DNA from 3 places in the Mucilaginibacter sp. FW306-07-L genome. Region 3 is predicted to be linked to each of the others. Evidence: riboswitches for the same ligand, from Rfam matches in the RefSeq annotation. Region 3 holds a riboswitch; each other region holds the start of a gene.
What was found. Region 3 has a riboswitch for S-adenosylmethionine ahead of AC3WJC_RS08530 (O-acetylhomoserine aminocarboxypropyltransferase/cysteine synthase family protein). Riboswitches for the same ligand answer to the same signal wherever they lie in the genome.
Positions count from the first base shown of each region.

Region 1: another riboswitch for S-adenosylmethionine. It lies ahead of AC3WJC_RS09150 (cysteine desulfurase family protein); the one in region 3 lies ahead of AC3WJC_RS08530 (O-acetylhomoserine aminocarboxypropyltransferase/cysteine synthase family protein).
Region 2: another riboswitch for S-adenosylmethionine. It lies ahead of metH (methionine synthase); the one in region 3 lies ahead of AC3WJC_RS08530 (O-acetylhomoserine aminocarboxypropyltransferase/cysteine synthase family protein).

Region 1 is NZ_JBYSXI010000001.1:2,086,261-2,092,296, reverse strand. Features, by position in the region: gene AC3WJC_RS09160 (CusA/CzcA family heavy metal efflux RND transporter) at 1-1,541, opposite strand, end outside; gene AC3WJC_RS09155 (hypothetical protein) at 1,650-2,027, opposite strand; SAM riboswitch class I at 2,163-2,270, shown strand; gene AC3WJC_RS09150 (cysteine desulfurase family protein) at 2,340-3,476, shown strand; tRNA gene AC3WJC_RS09145 (tRNA-Cys) at 3,489-3,559, shown strand; gene AC3WJC_RS09140 (AraC family transcriptional regulator) at 4,424-5,326, shown strand; gene AC3WJC_RS09135 (DUF885 family protein) at 5,330-6,036, shown strand, end outside.
Region 2 is NZ_JBYSXI010000001.1:266,212-272,247, reverse strand. Features, by position in the region: gene metF (methylenetetrahydrofolate reductase [NAD(P)H]) at 1-209, opposite strand, end outside; gene AC3WJC_RS01195 (four helix bundle protein) at 250-624, opposite strand; gene metH (methionine synthase) at 690-4,364, opposite strand; SAM riboswitch class I at 4,556-4,665, opposite strand; gene AC3WJC_RS01185 (S41 family peptidase) at 4,706-6,036, opposite strand, start outside.
Region 3 is NZ_JBYSXI010000001.1:1,942,451-1,948,486, reverse strand. Features, by position in the region: gene mqnE (aminofutalosine synthase MqnE) at 152-1,345, opposite strand; gene AC3WJC_RS08540 (hypothetical protein) at 1,477-1,902, opposite strand; gene AC3WJC_RS08535 (trans-sulfuration enzyme family protein) at 1,958-3,079, shown strand; SAM riboswitch class I at 3,181-3,293, shown strand; gene AC3WJC_RS08530 (O-acetylhomoserine aminocarboxypropyltransferase/cysteine synthase family protein) at 3,515-4,828, shown strand; gene AC3WJC_RS08525 (homoserine O-acetyltransferase family protein) at 4,887-5,942, shown strand; gene AC3WJC_RS08520 (homoserine dehydrogenase) at 5,942-6,036, shown strand, end outside.

The DNA of each region.
Region 1 (6,036 bases), 140 kb from region 3:
TTAGGCTTATGGCTGATCTTTTTGCTGATGAATATGGAGCTGATCATGGGCACATAGGTAAGCGACAGAATGAACGCGCCTAATATGGCAAAGGCCACGGTTTGCGCCATCGGCTTGAACATTTTGCCTTCAATACCGGTGAGTGATAATATCGGCAGGTAAACGATCAGGATAATGATCTGCCCGAAAACAGCGGCGTTCATCATCCGCGAAGCGGAACCGGTTACTTCTTCATTGAGTTCCTGCTGTGTAAGCTGATCGGTATTTTGATATTTTTTAGAGAAATGCAGGTGATGCAGTATGGCTTCCACTATAATTACGGCACCATCTACTATCAAACCAAAATCAAGCGCGCCAAGGCTCATCAGGTTACCGCTTACGCCAAAGGTATTCATCATGATAATGGCAAACAACATGGATAAGGGGATAACTGAGGCAACGATAAGTCCTGCACGCAGGTTACCCAAAAATATCACCAGTACGAAAATCACGATCAGCGCGCCTTCCATCAGGTTATGCTCTACCGTACCAATGGCGTTATTCACCATCTTGGTACGATCCAGGAAGGGCTCTATCTCCAGTCCATCCGGCAAGGTTTTTTTAATTTCCTCAATGCGCTGCTTTACGTTCTTGATAACATCAGAGGAGTTTTCGCCTTTCAGCATCATTACGATAGCGCCGGTAACTTCGCCAATAGGATGGTAGGTTAGCGCGCCATACCTTGTGGCCGAGCCAAGCTTAACCTCGGCAATGTTTTTTATGAGCAGGGGGGTACCCGCCGATGTGGTTTTTACCACTATGTTTTCAATGTCGGCAATGCTGCCGGCCAAGCCTTCGCTGCGGATGTATAATACAGTGGGTCCTTTTTCGATATATGCGCCGCCCGTATTCTGATTATTAGCTTGCAGGGCGTTAAACACATCAGTAATACTCAGCCCCATTGATTTTAGCTGCATGGGGTTAACCGCCACCTCATATTGTTTTAGTTCGCCGCCAAAGGTTGATATATCGGCAACGCCCTTGGTGCCCAACAACTGGCGGCGCACCAGCCAATCCTGTATGGTACGCAGATCGGCCAACGAGTATTTATCTTCATAGCCGGGTTTAGGGCGCAATACATATTGATAGATCTCGCCCAGCCCGGTTGATACGGGCGCGAGTTCGGGCTTGTTGGCGTTTTCATTAATGTCTATCTGTTGCAGGCGTTCGGTAACCTGCTGGCGTGCCCAGTAAACATCTACACCATCCTCAAATACTACGGATATAAGCGAGAGGCCGAACCTCGACAGGCTGCGGCTCTCTTTTAAACGCGGAATATTGCTAAGTGCCTGCTCAATAGGAAAGGTGATCAGGCGCTCTACATCCTGTGCGCCTAATGATGGTGCTGTGGTGATGATCTGTACCTGGTCGTTAGTAATATCGGGTACGGCATCAATAGGCAGGCGGCTAAGTTCAAATACGCCATAAACTATCCATAGCGCGGTGAAAATGCCAACTGCCAGTTTGTTTTTAACTGAAAACTGAATGATTTTATTAAGCATGATTTGCCTATTAAATGATACAGAACGGGTATAAATAATAGACTGATAGCATGCAATTAATGCAGGCCATCATATTTAATACCCGATTAAGAAATAAAAGGAGGCAAATCAGGCACAGGGCGGACGAAACAAAGCCGCTAAGGCAGGATCAGGAATAAAGCACTGCCTGTATAAAGGATATGGTTTGTTTAATGCTTCAAAGTGATTTTTGATGGTGATGCTGCGAACCATCGGTATAAAGAATACATGGGCGGAATGCACATCAAGCTTTTTAAAGGGTAGCTGCATGTCGCGCTCATTGTCGTTATCATTCAAATCATCGCCCCAGTAGTGCATGGAGAGGAATTGCATCAGGCTCACGCTATTATCACGCTGTTTATGTTCGGCAAAGTGCTCAAACAAAACGGGCAGCTTTAATAGCTGATGCAGCTCGGTGTTATCGGCGGCAATAAGCAAGAGCAATATGTAAACGCAAAATTTGTTCACTGTTGCAAATGTACGGCTTAAAGCAACTTGAGCCAAACCTTAAATAGCAATGATTTATATATTCAAAAAAATAATCTATAAATTCTATATGATTAGTAGAATATAATTATATATTTGCATCATAGTTCTTTTAAATACTTATCCAGAAAGACAGAGGGAAAGGCCCTATGACGTCTTAGCAACCTGTACAGCAATGTATAAGGTGCTAATTCCTGCCCGGTAACATGCCGGGATAGATAAGAAGGTGTATGTTCATACGCTCTTTCCGGATAAGTTAACTGTTTGAAAATTAATTTATAAAGGAAATATTATATGAGCATCTACTTTGATAATGCAGCAACCACCCGTATTGACGGAGAAGTATTCAACACCATTACTCCGTACCTTATTGATAACTTTGGCAATCCTTCATCAACCCATCAGCATGGCCGACTGGCAAAGCAAGCCATTGAACAATCGCGCGAAACCATTGCCGGTTTAATTAACGCCGATCCATCCGAGATCATATTTACCAGCGGCGGTACTGAGGCTGATAATACCGCTTTGTTATCAGGCGTGCGCCTTCAAAATATTAAGCATGTAATAACTACACCGTTTGAGCACCATGCTGTGCTTAATACACTGAAAGCCCTGCAATCATCCGGTGAGATAGAATTAAGCTTTATCAACATAGATAAGTTTGGCAACCTTGACCATGATCACCTGGAATATTTGTTGCAAAGCAAAGGACGGGCGCTGGTATCAGTAATGCATGCTAATAACGAAATTGGCAATATCAACCATATTGAACTGATCGCTGAGGAATGTTGTAGGCACAACGCTATATTTCATACTGATACCGTGCAAACCATGGGGCATTATAAACATGACCTTAAAACGCTTGGCGCGCATTTCATCGCGGCATCAGCACATAAATTTCATGGGCCTAAAGGCATAGGGTTTTTATACTGCCGTGATGGTGTTGGACTGGAAAAATTAATTCATGGCGGCTCACAGGAACGCCGCCTGCGCGCCGGTACCGAAAATATACCCGGCATAGTAGGTTTAGCCAAGGCGCTTGAAATAGCTTACAGCCATATTGATGAACATGCGGCCTATGTACTATCGCTTAAAAACAGTATGCTACAAGGGCTGAGCGAGTTGATACCCGGTGTACAGTTTAATGGTAACTCAGCCGATGCCGGTAAAAGTTTGTATACGGTATTAAGTGCTGCCTTTCCGCTTAACTTCGCTAATGGTAACCTGATCGGATACCTGGATGATAACAATATCTCAGTTTCAGGTGGCAGTGCCTGCTCGGCGGGTTCAGCATCGCATGTGCTGCAGGCTATAGGGGCTGATCCATCAAAACAAACCATCAGGTTCTCTTTCAGTAAATATAATACTGCTGCCGAGGTAGAACATACGGTTAATCTACTGGCTGCATTGCGTAATTCGCAGGCGGCTTAATTGAATAAAAATAGTCGCGTGACCGAGAGGAGAGGTGGGGGTCTGCAAAACCTTATACGGCAGTTCGAATCTGCCCGCGACGTCGATGCTTAACAGGTGGAAGAGTTAGTTTATTGTTAATAAAGCAATCAATTTGAGCTGGTTATACACCACTATGTTTAAAGGCAATTAAACAATTGTTAAGAAATTCAATCCCCGTAACAATGATTTTCTGATCTCGTTTACAGAGATAAATCTATCAACAGAATGCATTGCCAAAAGAGGAAGAGAAAATTTGTGAAGTATCCGTATGGCTCCGGAAACAGCACCTTTATAATATATGTAGGTGTTGTAATGCTTGCGGCGGCTTTATTGTCGGTATTAACAATTCTCTATTAAACCACTGCCATACCCCGATGCAATATAATATCAGTAACTCCAAGTACTTACATGCTGTTTCTTGTTTGCATTGTAACAAACTTATGATAATATAAGGTTATAAGCAGATAATTATCTGTAACATAAGTGTATGCCTATCATTTAAGTTTGTTTTATTCAATCAGCCTATTAATGCGCATTACATCAGCGTAATTAATTACACTATGTTGAATTATTATAACCGTTTCGGTTTATAAAATGATTAGTTAAAGTTGGATGGAGCACCTCCGCGATGGAGGTGCTTTTTCATTTATATTAACTATATCATATTATTTAATAAGTATGATAAGTTGAGGTGTGCTAAAACGTTATTAAAGTAATATAATTTTGAAACCTTTACTTATCGCTGATTTACAGTTTGTTACAAGTAACAACTCTGGGTTGTTGAATTTATTTGCAAGGCAAAACCGGACATAGCAATATATTATCTACTGATTACTGAATATTACCATTATGTAGTTAATAATTGCATTTGAAAGTTAATTAACTGTAAATTGTTCATTACTAATTAACGCTTTAACTGATTAACGATGAAAGTACTACAGTTCACCATCCCTATGCCATACGATAAGAGTGTGGTAGTTGAAAAAGTGTGCCAACCGCATCATTACCCCTATTTGCACCGCCATAAAGAAGTACAGTTAACCTGGATACAAAAGGGCGAGGGAACACTCATAACCGGCAACAATATGCATGATTATTCGCCGGGCGATGTGTTCTTTATCGGCGCTAACCTGCCGCATGTGTTTAAAAGCAACCCGGAATATTTTGGTGTTGATAGCGGAAAGCAGATTGAGGCATTAACCATCTTTTTTAATCCTGAAGGTACACTTGCGCCACTTTTTGCCTTACCCGAAATGAAAAATCATGCCTTACTGCTCCAGCAGCATCAGCAGGGGTTTAAGTTTCCGCATTACATGGTAAATGAGATCATGCAGATCATGTCGGCCTTACAAAAAACAGCAGGGCAGGATCAGTTGGTTGAGTTTTTTAACCTGATGAAGAGCATGAATGGCATAAAAACCAAGCTCGAGCCATTATCAACCTATGGCACCTTGCCCGGCATTACCGATAGCGAAGGTTTGCGTATAGGTAAAATTTACAACTACATAATTCAACATTATTCGGAGCCGCTTACGTTGGAAGATGTAGCTAAGGTAGCATATATGACACCCGAATCCTTTTGCCGGTATTTTAAAAAGCATACCGGGCATACCTTTATCTCATTTTTAAATGAGATCCGGATTAACGAAGCCTGTAAAAAGCTCATTTCGCAAAGGTTTGAAAATATAAACATCATCGCTTATAAATGCGGCTTTAAAAGCATCACCAACTTTAACAGGGTGTTTAAGTTTATCATCGGCAATTCGCCGCGTGGTTACCTGGATGCTTATAATAATAACCTGATTAACTTAAACCGTGCCGCAAGCTGATCTATGAATAAACCTCTACGCAAACGAACATTAATAAGGCAATATTTAAGGCAATCAAAAAAAGCTAAACTTACTTCATTTTCCGCATTATGTGCATTGCTGGCTATGGCCGGTAATGCACTTGCTCAAACTCAAAACGGATCAGTTCTTTACGAACAATCCAGCGAAATGGCCGGGCCCATTATACAGTACGAACAGGATATTGATGCCATAGGCGATTTTTATTCGCCTTACGAAGTTAATGAGCGCTATGAGTACCAGTACATCTCGCGCGTACTTAACTCGCCCGAACAGCGCCGCCGCCTGGAGCAAATAGACAGCAGTTATTTAGCTGACTTGAAAAAAAACGACTTTGCCCGTTTAAGCATTTACGGGCAGGTTGATTACCTGATGCTCAAAAAGGAAATCAACAAGCACTTAGCCGGTGTAAAACAAGAGGGAGATAAATACAACAGCATAAAAGCTTACATTACTTTTGCCGGTAATATTTACTCGCTTGAGCAAAAACGCCGGCGCGGCGATTGGGTGGATGGAGAAAAAGTAGCTAAACTGCTTGATGACCTGTCAAAAAAAATATCAGCCGACTCGGTAAAGCTAAGTAAGGTACAGGAGTTGGATAAGCCACTGGCCAATACATTGAGCGATGCCGCTACAGGGTTAAAGGCGCGTTTAAAAAGCTTTTTTGATTTTTATAACACTTACGACCCCTC
Region 2 (6,036 bases), 1.7 Mb from region 3:
CTCAGCTTTTCCAGCAGGCCGTTGTTATGCTGTTTGTAAATGTAATCCTCGCGCAGCGATGTAACATCTATAAACGGTGGGTTAAACTCCATCAACGGATCGATAGCGTTATAGATACCCTGTATGCTTTGCCCCTTTAAAGGCGGTATCAACTCAAATGAAAAAAGTGTTTTGCCGTTGGCGTTTTTAATATGTTCGGTGATCTTCATGTGTGGAGGCTAAAGTAGCAGTTGCGGTAGCAGTTGCAGTTTAGTTTTTAGGAGTAAATTTTTCGGGATTAAGAGCCATCGTATTAAGCATGCGCCCAATTTGTTCATACTTTGCAAATAAGGCGGCATGTGTTACTTCATCAATATATTCACAATCTAAAGCAAAGTCAAGCCATATAGATGTTTCAGTAGCTTCACCATCAGCATCAACCATTTTGGCGGTGAAACTTTTAGGGTATATACGTTTACGATAAACCTCGCCAATATTAGGACAAACCGACCGTGATGATCGCCTGATCTGATCAGTCAAGGAATATGTTTCTTCTTTAGGAAAGTTTTTTGTAAGCCTGAATATTTCTTTGGCGCACTCAAAACTCAACTGATATACTTTTAAATCCCTAAAACTACCTGTCATTACTTTTTATACTATGCTAATTAACAAAAAATTACTGCTACCGCCACCGCAACTGCTACCCTCACTTAATAATTAAGATTCGGCCCCAGCCATCTTTCAGCGTCCTCAATGGTCATACCTTTGCGGCGGGCGTAATCAGTAACCTGATCCTTGCTTATTTTACCCAGGCCAAAGTACCTTGCCTGCGGATGCGCGAAGTAAAACCCGCTTACCGACGCGGCCGGCATCATGGCCAAGCTTTCGGTAAGGTGCATGTGCGCGTTGTCTTCGGCCTTTAGTAATTCAAACAAGGTTGTTTTTTCCGTATGATCCGGACAGGCCGGGTAACCCGGTGCCGGGCGGATGCCCTGGTATTGTTCCTTGATCAAATCGAGATTGTTTAATTCCTCATCCTTAGCATAACCCCAGTAATCCTTACGTACCAGTTCGTGCATTTTTTCGGCAAAGGCCTCTGCAAGGCGGTCAGCAAGTGCCTTGGCCATAATGCTGTTATAATCGTCGTGATCCTTTTCAAATTCGGCCACCAGTTCGTCGCAGCCAATACCGGCAGTTACGGCAAAGCCACCCCAATAGTCGATGATGCCGCTATCCTTTGGCACGATAAAATCGGCAAGGGCGTAATATGGCTCGTCCTTGGCTTTTTCGGCCTGCTGGCGCAGGGTGTGTATTTTGGTTATGACGTGCTGGCGTGTTTCATCAGTATAAAGTTCAATATCGTCGCCCACGCTGTTGGCCGGCCAAAAACCGATCACCCCGTTGGCATGAAGCAGCTTTTCGTCAACAATACGCTTGAGCAGTACCTGCGCGTCATCAAACAGTTTTTTCGCTTCCTGCCCTACAAATTTATCGTCAAATATTTTGGGGTAACTGCCACGCAGCTCCCAGGTATGAAAAAACGGTGTCCAGTCGATATAAGGCAGCAGTTCCTCCAATGGATACGATTCAATAACCTTTGTACCCGTAAATGTTGGTTTATTGGGGATGGAACCATTCAGGTTGATGTTGCACTTCATGCGGCGGGCATCATTAATGCTTACAAACCGTTTATCGTTACGCTTGTTTAAATGCGCCTCGCGGGCTTTGGCGTATTCATCCTTTATACCCTGAATATAATCGTCCTTTACATTGGCGTTCATCAGGTTGCTGCACACCGTTACGCTGCGCGATGCATCCAGCACATGTATGGCGGCTCCCGAGTAATTGGGCGCTACCTTTACCGCGGCATGTATACGTGAGGTAGTTGCCCCGCCAATAATAAGCGGAATGGTAAAGCCTTCGCGCTCCATCTCCTTGGCAAAATGCACCATCTCATCAAGCGATGGTGTGATTAATCCGCTCAGGCCAATAATATCTACCTGGTGTTTTTTAGCTTCTTCAATAATACGCTGTGCCGGCACCATCACTCCCAGGTCAATCACCTCGAAGTTGTTACAGGCCAGTACTACGCCTACTATATTTTTACCGATATCGTGCACATCGCCTTTTACGGTGGCCATCAACACCTTACCGGCATTGCTGCGTTGGGAGGCATTGGCATTTTTTGCCTTTTCGGCTTCAATAAAGGGCAGCAGGTAGGCTACGGCCTTTTTCATTACCCGGGCTGATTTTACTACCTGCGGTAAAAACATCTTACCGGCACCAAACAGGTCGCCTACGATGTTCATACCATCCATCAGCGGCCCCTCAATCACCTCCAGCGGGCGGGCGTATTGCTGGCGCGCCTCTTCCACGTCGGCATCCAGGTACTCAATAATACCCTTCACCAGCGCGTGCGACAGGCGTTTCTCAACCGGCTCCTTGCGCCATTCCTCATCACGGATGATCTCTTTGCCTTTGCTTTTTATGGTATCGGCAAACTCGACCAAACGTTCGGTAGCATCAGGGCGACGGTTAAGCAGCACATCTTCTACCAGTACCAGCAGGTCTTTGGGTATCTCCTCATAAACCTCCAGCATACCGGCGTTCACAATGCCCATATCCAACCCGGCGCTAATGGCATGGTACAAAAATGCCGAGTGCATAGCCTCACGCACCACGTTATTACCGCGGAAAGAGAAGGATATATTACTTACCCCACCGCTCACCTTGGCGTACGGCAGGTTTTGCTTTATCCAGCGGGTGGCTTCAATAAAGTCAACCGCATAGTTGTTGTGCTCCTCTAAACCGGTAGCCACGGTTAATATATTCGGATCGAAGATGATATCCTGCGGAGGGAAACCAACTTCGTTAACCAGTATGTTGTATGAGCGCTGACATATTTCGATACGGCGTTCCAGTGAGTCGGCCTGGCCGGTTTCATCAAACGCCATTACTACTACGGCAGCGCCATAGCTTTGCACCTTGCGAGCGTATTCTTTAAATTTTTCTTCACCCTCTTTAAGCGAGATGGAGTTTACGATGCCTTTACCCTGCAAACATTTCAGGCCAGCTTCGATCACCGTCCATTTGGATGAATCCACCATGATGGGCAGCTTGGAAATATCAGGTTCGGAAGCTACCAGGTTCAGGAATTTAACCATCACGGCTTCCGAGTCGATCATGCCCTCGTCCATGTTAATGTCGATGACCTGGGCACCGCCCTCTACCTGCTGACGGGCAACGGTTAAGGCAGCTTCATAATCCTCAGCTAAAATCAGCTTCGAGAATCTTGGCGACCCGGTGATATTGGTACGCTCACCTACGTTTACAAAATTGGTTTCGGGCGTAAGTGTTACCGCCTCCAAACCACTCAGGCGCAGGTATGGTTCAATCTGCGGTAACTGGCGCGGTGCAAATTTCTCAGCTCGCTCGGCAATACAACTGATGTGATCTGGCGTGGTTCCGCAGCAGCCGCCGACTATATTCACCAGTCCGGCTTTTATGAAATCATCAACCTGGTGCGCGGTTTCGTGCGGGGTTTCATCATACGCGCCAAACTCGTTAGGCAAGCCCGCGTTAGGATAGGCTGAAATATATACATCGGCCTTGTTTGAAAGTTCCTCCAGGTATGGCCGCATCTCTTTGGCACCCAAAGCACAGTTCAACCCTACCGACAGCAAATTGGCATGGCGAATGGAGTTCCAGAACGCCTCAACCGTTTGCCCCGAAAGGGTACGGCCCGAAGCATCGGTTATGGTACCCGATATCATGATCGGCAGATGCTTACCGCTTTCTTCCGCATAGCGCTGGATGGCAAACAGGGCCGCCTTGGCGTTCAGGGTATCAAATATAGTTTCAACCAGTAACAAGTCCGAGCCGCCATCAACCAAACCGCGTACCTGATCATAATAAGCCCCGGCCAGATCGTCAAAACTCACGGCACGGTAACCGGGATCATTCACGTCCGGCGATATGGATGCGGTACGGTTAGTAGGCCCAACGGCACCGGCTACAAAACGTGGTTTCTCGGGTGTTTTTTTATTATACTCGTCGGCTACCTCACGGGCAATACGGGCACCCTCATAACTCATTTCGTAAGCCAATTCCTCCATGTGGTAGTCGGCCAGCGATATGTGCTGCGTGCTGAAGGTGTTGGTTTCGATTATATCTGCACCTGCATCCAGGTATTCGGCATGTATGGCCTTAATAATATCGGGCCGCGTAAGGTTAAGCAGGTCGTTATTACCTTTTAAGTCCGACGGATGCGCGGCAAAACGTTCGCCACGAAAATCGGCTTCAGTAAGCTGGTACCGCTGTATCATGGTACCCATTGCCCCGTCAATAACCAGTATGCGTTTTTTAAGTTCTTCTCTAATGTCCATTTGTTCAGATATGAGATAGGAGATTTGAGATGTGAGAGCAACCTCCATACATCTAAAATCGCATATCAAAAATTCGAGGTATCATAAATTTATGGGATCGAATAACGTTGAAGTTATCTCAAATCTCATGTCTAATAGCTCAAATCTAAATACAGCTTATCTCGAAAAGTCGGGTGTTGTAATCTGACTTTCGCTTATCTTTCCTAACCACTTAGTTGCGGTTAAGTAGAATGTAGCACCTTGTAAGCACAGGTTGCTAAGACATCGCAGGGTCTAATCCCTCCGTCTTTCTCCATAAGCGTTGCAAAATTGCACAATAAGTTTATAATGTGCAACTGTTTTTAGCGGATAGCTGTCAGCGCTTTGTTAAATGCGCTGTCGTTATTATTTACAGCCTGAAAGTACGCGCTATCGCCCCATTTAAAGCGGGCGGCATAGGCTTTTAGCAGTGTTTTTATAGCAGGTGCGTTGGCTGCCACATCAGCCTTGCTCACCGGCTTCATCAATCCCGAAGCATAGTGCATAAAGCTATCCAGTTCGGCATCGGTTACCGTGTAGGTATTAACAAAGTTATCCGCCACGTTATAGGAGCGTAGCGTGGGCTGCATTTTATCAAGCACGAATGAAGTAAATGCCTGCGCGTCGGTCAGCGCAATGATAAGCGGGGTACTTTGCGCGGTATCGGCGGGTACAAAAACATCCGGCATAATGCCGCCGCCGCTAAACACCCGCTTGCCGCTGCTGGTACGGTATGGCGATCTTTTATTCAGCGCGCTATCATTCAAACTCATCTCGGCCGAAAACAACTCGCCTTTACGCATACGTTCGGCCAGCTCATTACGATAGCTGGTGATGCCACGGCTGTAAGATTTCTGTATTGATCTGCCCGAAGGTGTATAATACCTCGCCACAGTAAGGTTTATTGCCGATCCATCATCAAACGGAAACTGCTGCTGTACCAAACCCTTGCCGAATGAACGGCGGCCCACAATTACGGCACGGTCCAGATCCTGCAAAGCGCCGGATAATATCTCGCTGGCCGAAGCCGAATATTCGTCGATCAGCACCGCCATATTACCTTGCTGAAAAGCGCCGGAATCGGTGGCGAAGTAATCGGTACGTGGTTCATGCACGCCTTTGGTGTATACAATAAGCTTGCCTTTGGGTAAAAATTCATCGGCCATTTCAGTAGCCGCGGTAAGGTAACCGCCGCCATTGCCGCGCAGGTCAAGCACCAGCTTTTTAACCCCTTCGGCTTTTAGCCGGGTTATGGCCCTTTTAAAGTCAGCATTGGTAGTGGCGGCGAACTTACTGATCTTGATATAGCCTACATCGTTACCGGCAACATAAGCCGCGTCAAGGCTGCTTAATGGTACACGCCCGGGCTTTATGGTGAATGTTTTTTTAACTGTATTATCATCAGGCAATAAAGCGCTGACGGTAATGGCATTGGCTTGTTTGCCCTTTTGCAGCAGCATTTTAGTTACGGCGCTATCGGTAATTCCGGTACCTGCAAACGGCTTACCGTTAACGGCTAATACCCTGGTACCGCCCGGTATGCCCGCCTTAGCTGCCGGTCCGCCGGGATAGACCTGTGTGATCACCAGCGTATCGCGAAGCAAACTGTATTCGATACCTAAACCGGTAAAACCGCCCTCTAAACGCTCGTTAA
Region 3 (6,036 bases):
AGCGAAAAGCGATTTTAGCTTAAAGCTTAAAGTCCAAAGCATAAAGCTTACACTCTTTTGTAAATCAGCTTTGAGCTTTTACTTTTTCGCTTTTACCCTTAACCTTTCCGCTTTTACCTTTATGCTTTTAGCTTAAATAACCGCTTTTACCTCAATTAACCACCGGAAGTTTATAGAACTTAGGTTTAACTTCTTCGGCAAACACATGGTCTTTAAAATCGGTAACTACGTTGTATAAAGTGTCACGTTCAATGGGGTGACGGCCAACCTGTTTAATCAACTCAACCAGTTCCTTGGTGCTCATGGCCGGGTGCTGCTCTTCCGCGCCTGCCATGGAATATATTTTGGTGGTATCGTCAAGTGTACCATCAATATCATCCACACCAAAATTTAGGGAAAGCTGTGCGGTATTCCTGCTGATCATGGCCCAGTAAGCCTTAATGTGATCAAAGTTGTCCAAATAGATACGTGCTATGGCGTAATTACGCAGATCTTCTAACACGGTCGACTCTGGCACGTTTGACATCTGGTTATCCTGATTACGGAATTTAAGCGGGATGAATGTTTGGAAGCCTCCTGTTATATCCTGCAATTGGCGTAGCTGCTCCATGTGGTCAACCCGGTGCCAGTACTTTTCAATATGGCCGTACAGCATGGTAGCGTTTGAGCGCATACCCAGCTTATGCCATTCCTCGTGTATCTGTAGCCACTGGTCGCCGGTACATTTGTCTTTAGCGATCAGGTCACGCACCTCAGGATGAAATATCTCCGCACCACCACCCGGCATTGATTCCAATCCGGCCTCCTTCATCAGTTGCATACCCGTAGCGTAATCAATTTTAGCCTTTTTGAATATATAATGGTATTCAACAGGCGTTAAGGCCTTAACATGCAGATCAGGGCGATGTTGTTTGATACGGGTAAAGAGTTCGGTATAAAAAGGTACATCATATTGCGGCAATACGCCGCCTACAATATGCACCTCGGTAACGGGCTCGTTATCATATTTCTTGACGATGTCGAGCATTTCTTCCATGGTATACTCCCACCCTTCGCCACGCTGTTTTATCAGGCGCGAATAAGAGCAGAATTTACAATCGTACACACAAAGGTTAGTGGGTTCGATATGGAAGTTACGGTTAAAATATGTTTTGTCGCCATGTTTGGCGTTGCGTATATAATTTGCTAAAGTGCCAAGATAGCCGAGTTCAGCTTTTTCATATAACAGCACACCCTCGTCAAAGCTGATGCGTTGCAGGTTGAGTACCTTTTGTGCAATGTCTTTTAAATCAGCAGATAAGTTTGGATCATTCAGTATTACCTGTAAACTATCTGTGTTATGCATTTAATAAAAGTTTATCAAAGGTAGTAAAATGCATAAATACTACAGGCATAACGCTACCTTATTCCGTAAACCTACCCGTAATTGACATTGTTTTTACATAGGCGTTGCCACATCTAACAGTTATCAGCAACTTAATTTTTCCTTTTTACATAGGTTGATGAAAAGCCATCATTCACATTATCAGCCAGTACGATGGTATCCTTAACCATTTTGGTGATCACAAGCGGCAGTGCGTTAGCCGCTGTATCAGGATTGATGATATATAACGGATCAGTTGAAAAGATGGTTTGGCCTTTACTGATGGTATAACGGTATTGCTGCGTAATCTGATTATTCTTGTAAAACAGCAATTCGCCGTTCTTAAACTCAATATGTAATATATACCGGGCGGTTTCGGGCGTTGTGGTTACGCCGGCAAAGCCACCGGTTGTTCTTTTCCAGTCCCACTGCCCGCTAAGGCTTTCAGGATCAATGGCGTTATCATCCTTAGTTATACGAGTGGCTTTACATGCAAAAACAGAAACCGCTATTAAAACCATTAATATTACATTTTTCATTATTCAGGTTTTTTATCAATACGTACATTTACCGCCGTACGCTACAAATATTGCTATGAAAATTGAAACCATCGCCATACATGCCGGTAATCACCCTGATAAATCTTCGGGCGTGGTTATACAGCCTATTACCCTTTCAACCACATTTATAAAGGATGAACAGGGCGAATACCTTTCAGGCCACATTTACAGTCGTTCATCAAACCCTAACCGGACATCGTTAGAGAATGTTTTGGCACAACTTGAGGGCGGCGCTGATGCCGCGGCTTTTTCATCCGGAAACGCGGCGGGCATGGCGGTATTTCAATCACTGCAACCGGGCACGCACATTATTTTGCCTGATGATATGTACCACGGCCTGCGCAACCAAGTTAAAAACCTTTTCGCCGGTATCTTAGAGTTTGATTTTATTGATGTGAACGATGAAACAGTTCTCCAACAACACATAAAACCAAATACAGGCGTTATCTGGATAGAAACCCCATCAAACCCGTTATTAAAACTTTCTGATATAAAAAAAGTGGTTAGCATAGCTCATGCCAAGGGTATAAAAGTGGTATGCGACAATACCTTCGCAACTCCTATCTGCCAGCAACCACTTGCACTGGGTGCCGACCTGGTAATGCACTCCAGCACCAAATACTTTGGCGGCCACAGTGACCTAATGGGCGGCGCATTAATAACATCTGAAAAAAGCGACTGGTGGCAAAAGATACGTCAGGTACAGGAAATGGGCGGCGCTATCCCCTCACCTGCTGATTGCTATTATCTGGTAAGGAGTATAAAAACACTGCCCTATCGTGTACGTGGGCATGTAAGTAACGCGCAGCAAATAGCGGATTTTCTGGAAGGTCATGATAAGGTGGAGCAAGTATTATATCCCGGATTGGCCTCGCATCCGCAGCACGAACTGGCATCGGCACAAATGAGCTTATATGGTGGGATGCTGTCATTTTTAGTTAAAGGCGGCCAGCAGGAAACAAGTAAGGTAATTAATGCCCTCAAACTATTTACCCAGGCCACCAGTTTGGGTGGTGTAGAGAGCCTGATAGAACACCGGGCGTTAATTGAAGGGCCTGATACCAAAACGCCGCGCAACCTGCTTCGGGTATCTGTCGGGCTGGAGCATGTTGATGACCTCTTTGCTGATCTTGACCAGGCTTTGGAATGTTTTTAGCGTTTAAAACAAATAAAATTTGGATTTATAAATATCTTTAACATACATTTGCAACAATATTTGGCAGCAAATATTTAAGATCATTCCCCTCAAAAAGGTTTGGTTTATAAAGAAGCGGCGAGAGAACAGGCTCAAATACCCGCTGGCAACCCTTCAGCAACTGAAGAAGGTGCCAATTCCTGCCCCGGAAGAATAACCCCGGGAAATATAAATTAACAAACAAATGAAAAGTTTATTTAGCATTCTCGAAAACGTAGTACAGTATAATCAATATGGTTTAAACCGTTGTTGCTGTATGCGCATGTGTTGCTGCTAAGCCACACTAATTAACACGCTAACCACTTCTGTATGTACGCGTGTAACCGAACGGGATACTTATATCCTGTTGCTAAACAAACAAAACATTAACCTTTTATAAATTAATCCCAAAAAATCATGTCTGCTACGAACCTTAAATTTGAGACTTTACAATTACACGCCGGTCAGGAAGTTGATGCCACTACGGGCGCACGTGCCGTACCGCTGTACCAAACTACCTCATACGTTTTCAACAATGCCGAGCATGGCGCAAACTTATTCGCGCTAAAGGAATTCGGTAACATATATACCCGCCTGATGAACCCTACTACCGACGTGTTTGAGAAACGCGTAGCGGCATTAGAGGGCGGTGTTGCGGCTTTAGCCACTGCATCAGGCCAGGCAGCTCAGTTTTTAGCGTTGAATAACATTCTTCAAGCCGGTGATAACTTTGTAACCTCACCATATTTGTACGGCGGTACTTACAACCAGTTCAAGGTATCGTTTAAACGGCTGGGCATTGAAGCCCGTTTTGCCAAAAACGATTCGGCAGAAAGCATTGAAGCCTTGATTAACGAGGGCACCAAAGCCATCTACCTGGAAACCATCGGTAACCCTGAATTTAACATTCCTGATTTTGAAAAGATAGCGGCCGTTGCCAACAAGCACGATCTGCCTTTAATAGTTGATAATACTTTTGGTGCTGCCGGTTACCTTTTTCGCCCGCTGGAGCATGGCGCGCACATTGTAGTACAATCAGCCACCAAATGGATCGGCGGACACGGCACCAGCATTGGCGGCGTTATTGTTGATGGCGGTAATTACAACTGGGGCAATGGCAAATTTCCGCAGTTTACCCAACCGTCCGATGGTTATCATGGCCTGGTATTTAATGATGTATTTGGCATCGGCGGCCCGTTTGGCAATATCCAATACATCATCCGTGCGCGGGTTGAAGGCCTGCGCGACTTTGGCCCGTCACAATCGCCATTTAATTCATGGTTGCTGATACAGGGTTTGGAAACCTTGTCGTTACGCGTTCAGCGCCATGTTGATAATACGCTTGAGTTAGCCAAATGGCTGGAGCAGCATCCGTTAGTGGCTAAGGTAAACTACCCCGGCCTTACATCATCCCCTTACCATGATCTTGCAAAAAAATACTTGCGTAATGGTTTTGGCGCGGTATTAACCTTTGAGGTTAAAGGCGATAAGGCTAATGCCTCTGCCCTGATAGATAACCTGCAACTGGTAAGCCACCTGGCTAACGTGGGCGATGCCAAAACCCTGATCATCCAACCATCGGCAACCACGCATCAGCAATTAAGCGACGCTGAACAGCTTGCCGCGGGTGTTACTCCCGGTTTGCTGCGTGTAGCTGTAGGTATTGAGCATATTGATGATATCAAGGCTGATTTTGAACAGGCATTAGCCAAAATTGAACAGGTGCGATAACCTTTGTAATAATTTATAATGATGCTCCCGGTGTAAACCGGGAGCCTAATACATACTAATGAGTACTGAAATATATAGGCATACACAAAAATTTACACTTGAATCGGGCAAGGAACTGCATGAGCTGGAAATAGGTTTTAACACCTATGGCAAGCTGAACCAAACCCGCGACAATGTGATCTGGGTTTGCCATGCGCTAACGGCCAATTCGGATGTGCTTGATTGGTGGAAAGGACTGTTTGGCGCCAAAGACTTTTTTAATCCGGAGGAGCACTTTATTGTATGCGCAAATATTTTAGGTTCACCTTATGGTACCACAAATCCGCTAAGCAGTAACCCGGTTACCGGGCAGCCTTATTGCTTGGATTTCCCTGAAATTACCATACGTGATATGGTGAAAGCACACCGCCTGTTAGCCGCACATTTGGGTATAAACCATATTGAAGTTTTAATAGGTGGATCATTAGGCGGGCAGCAAGCCATGGAATGGGCTATTGCCGAGCCGGAAAAGATCAGGAATTTGATCCTGATCGCTACTAATGCCAAACATTCGGCCTGGGGCATCGCCTTTAATGAGTCGCAGCGCCTGGCCATCAGCGCCGACCCGACCTTTTATGATAACACACCGCAAGGTGGTGCTAACGGTCTTAAAGCCGCGCGCAGCATAGCCTTATTATCATACCGGGGTTACAAAACCTACAACATTACCCAACAGGAAGATAACGATAACCTGACCGATAATTTTAAAGCAGCCAGTTATCAAAATTACCAGGGCCAAAAGCTGGTTAACCGCTATAACGCTTACAGCTACTGGTATTTGAGTAAGGTAATGGATTCGCACAACGTAGGGCGTAACCGTACCAGTGTTAATAATGCCCTGAGCTTAATTACAGCAAAAACACTGGTTGTCGGCATTACGTCAGATGTTTTGTTCCCGGTTGATGAGCAACGGTATTTGTTTCAGCATATCCCCAAAGCGGCATTTGCTGAGTTCGACTCGTTTTACGGGCACGACGGATTTTTAATTGACACAGAAGTATTAACTAACATTATCAGATCATTCCTGAAAACTGACGTTAAAGGAAAAATTATTGAATTGCAACAAATAGCATAATGAGCAAAAAACTTACTATAGGATTGTTTGGTTTCGGAGTAGTTGGACAAGGTTTATATGATATCATTAAAACAAAAAACCTTAATCTGGAGAT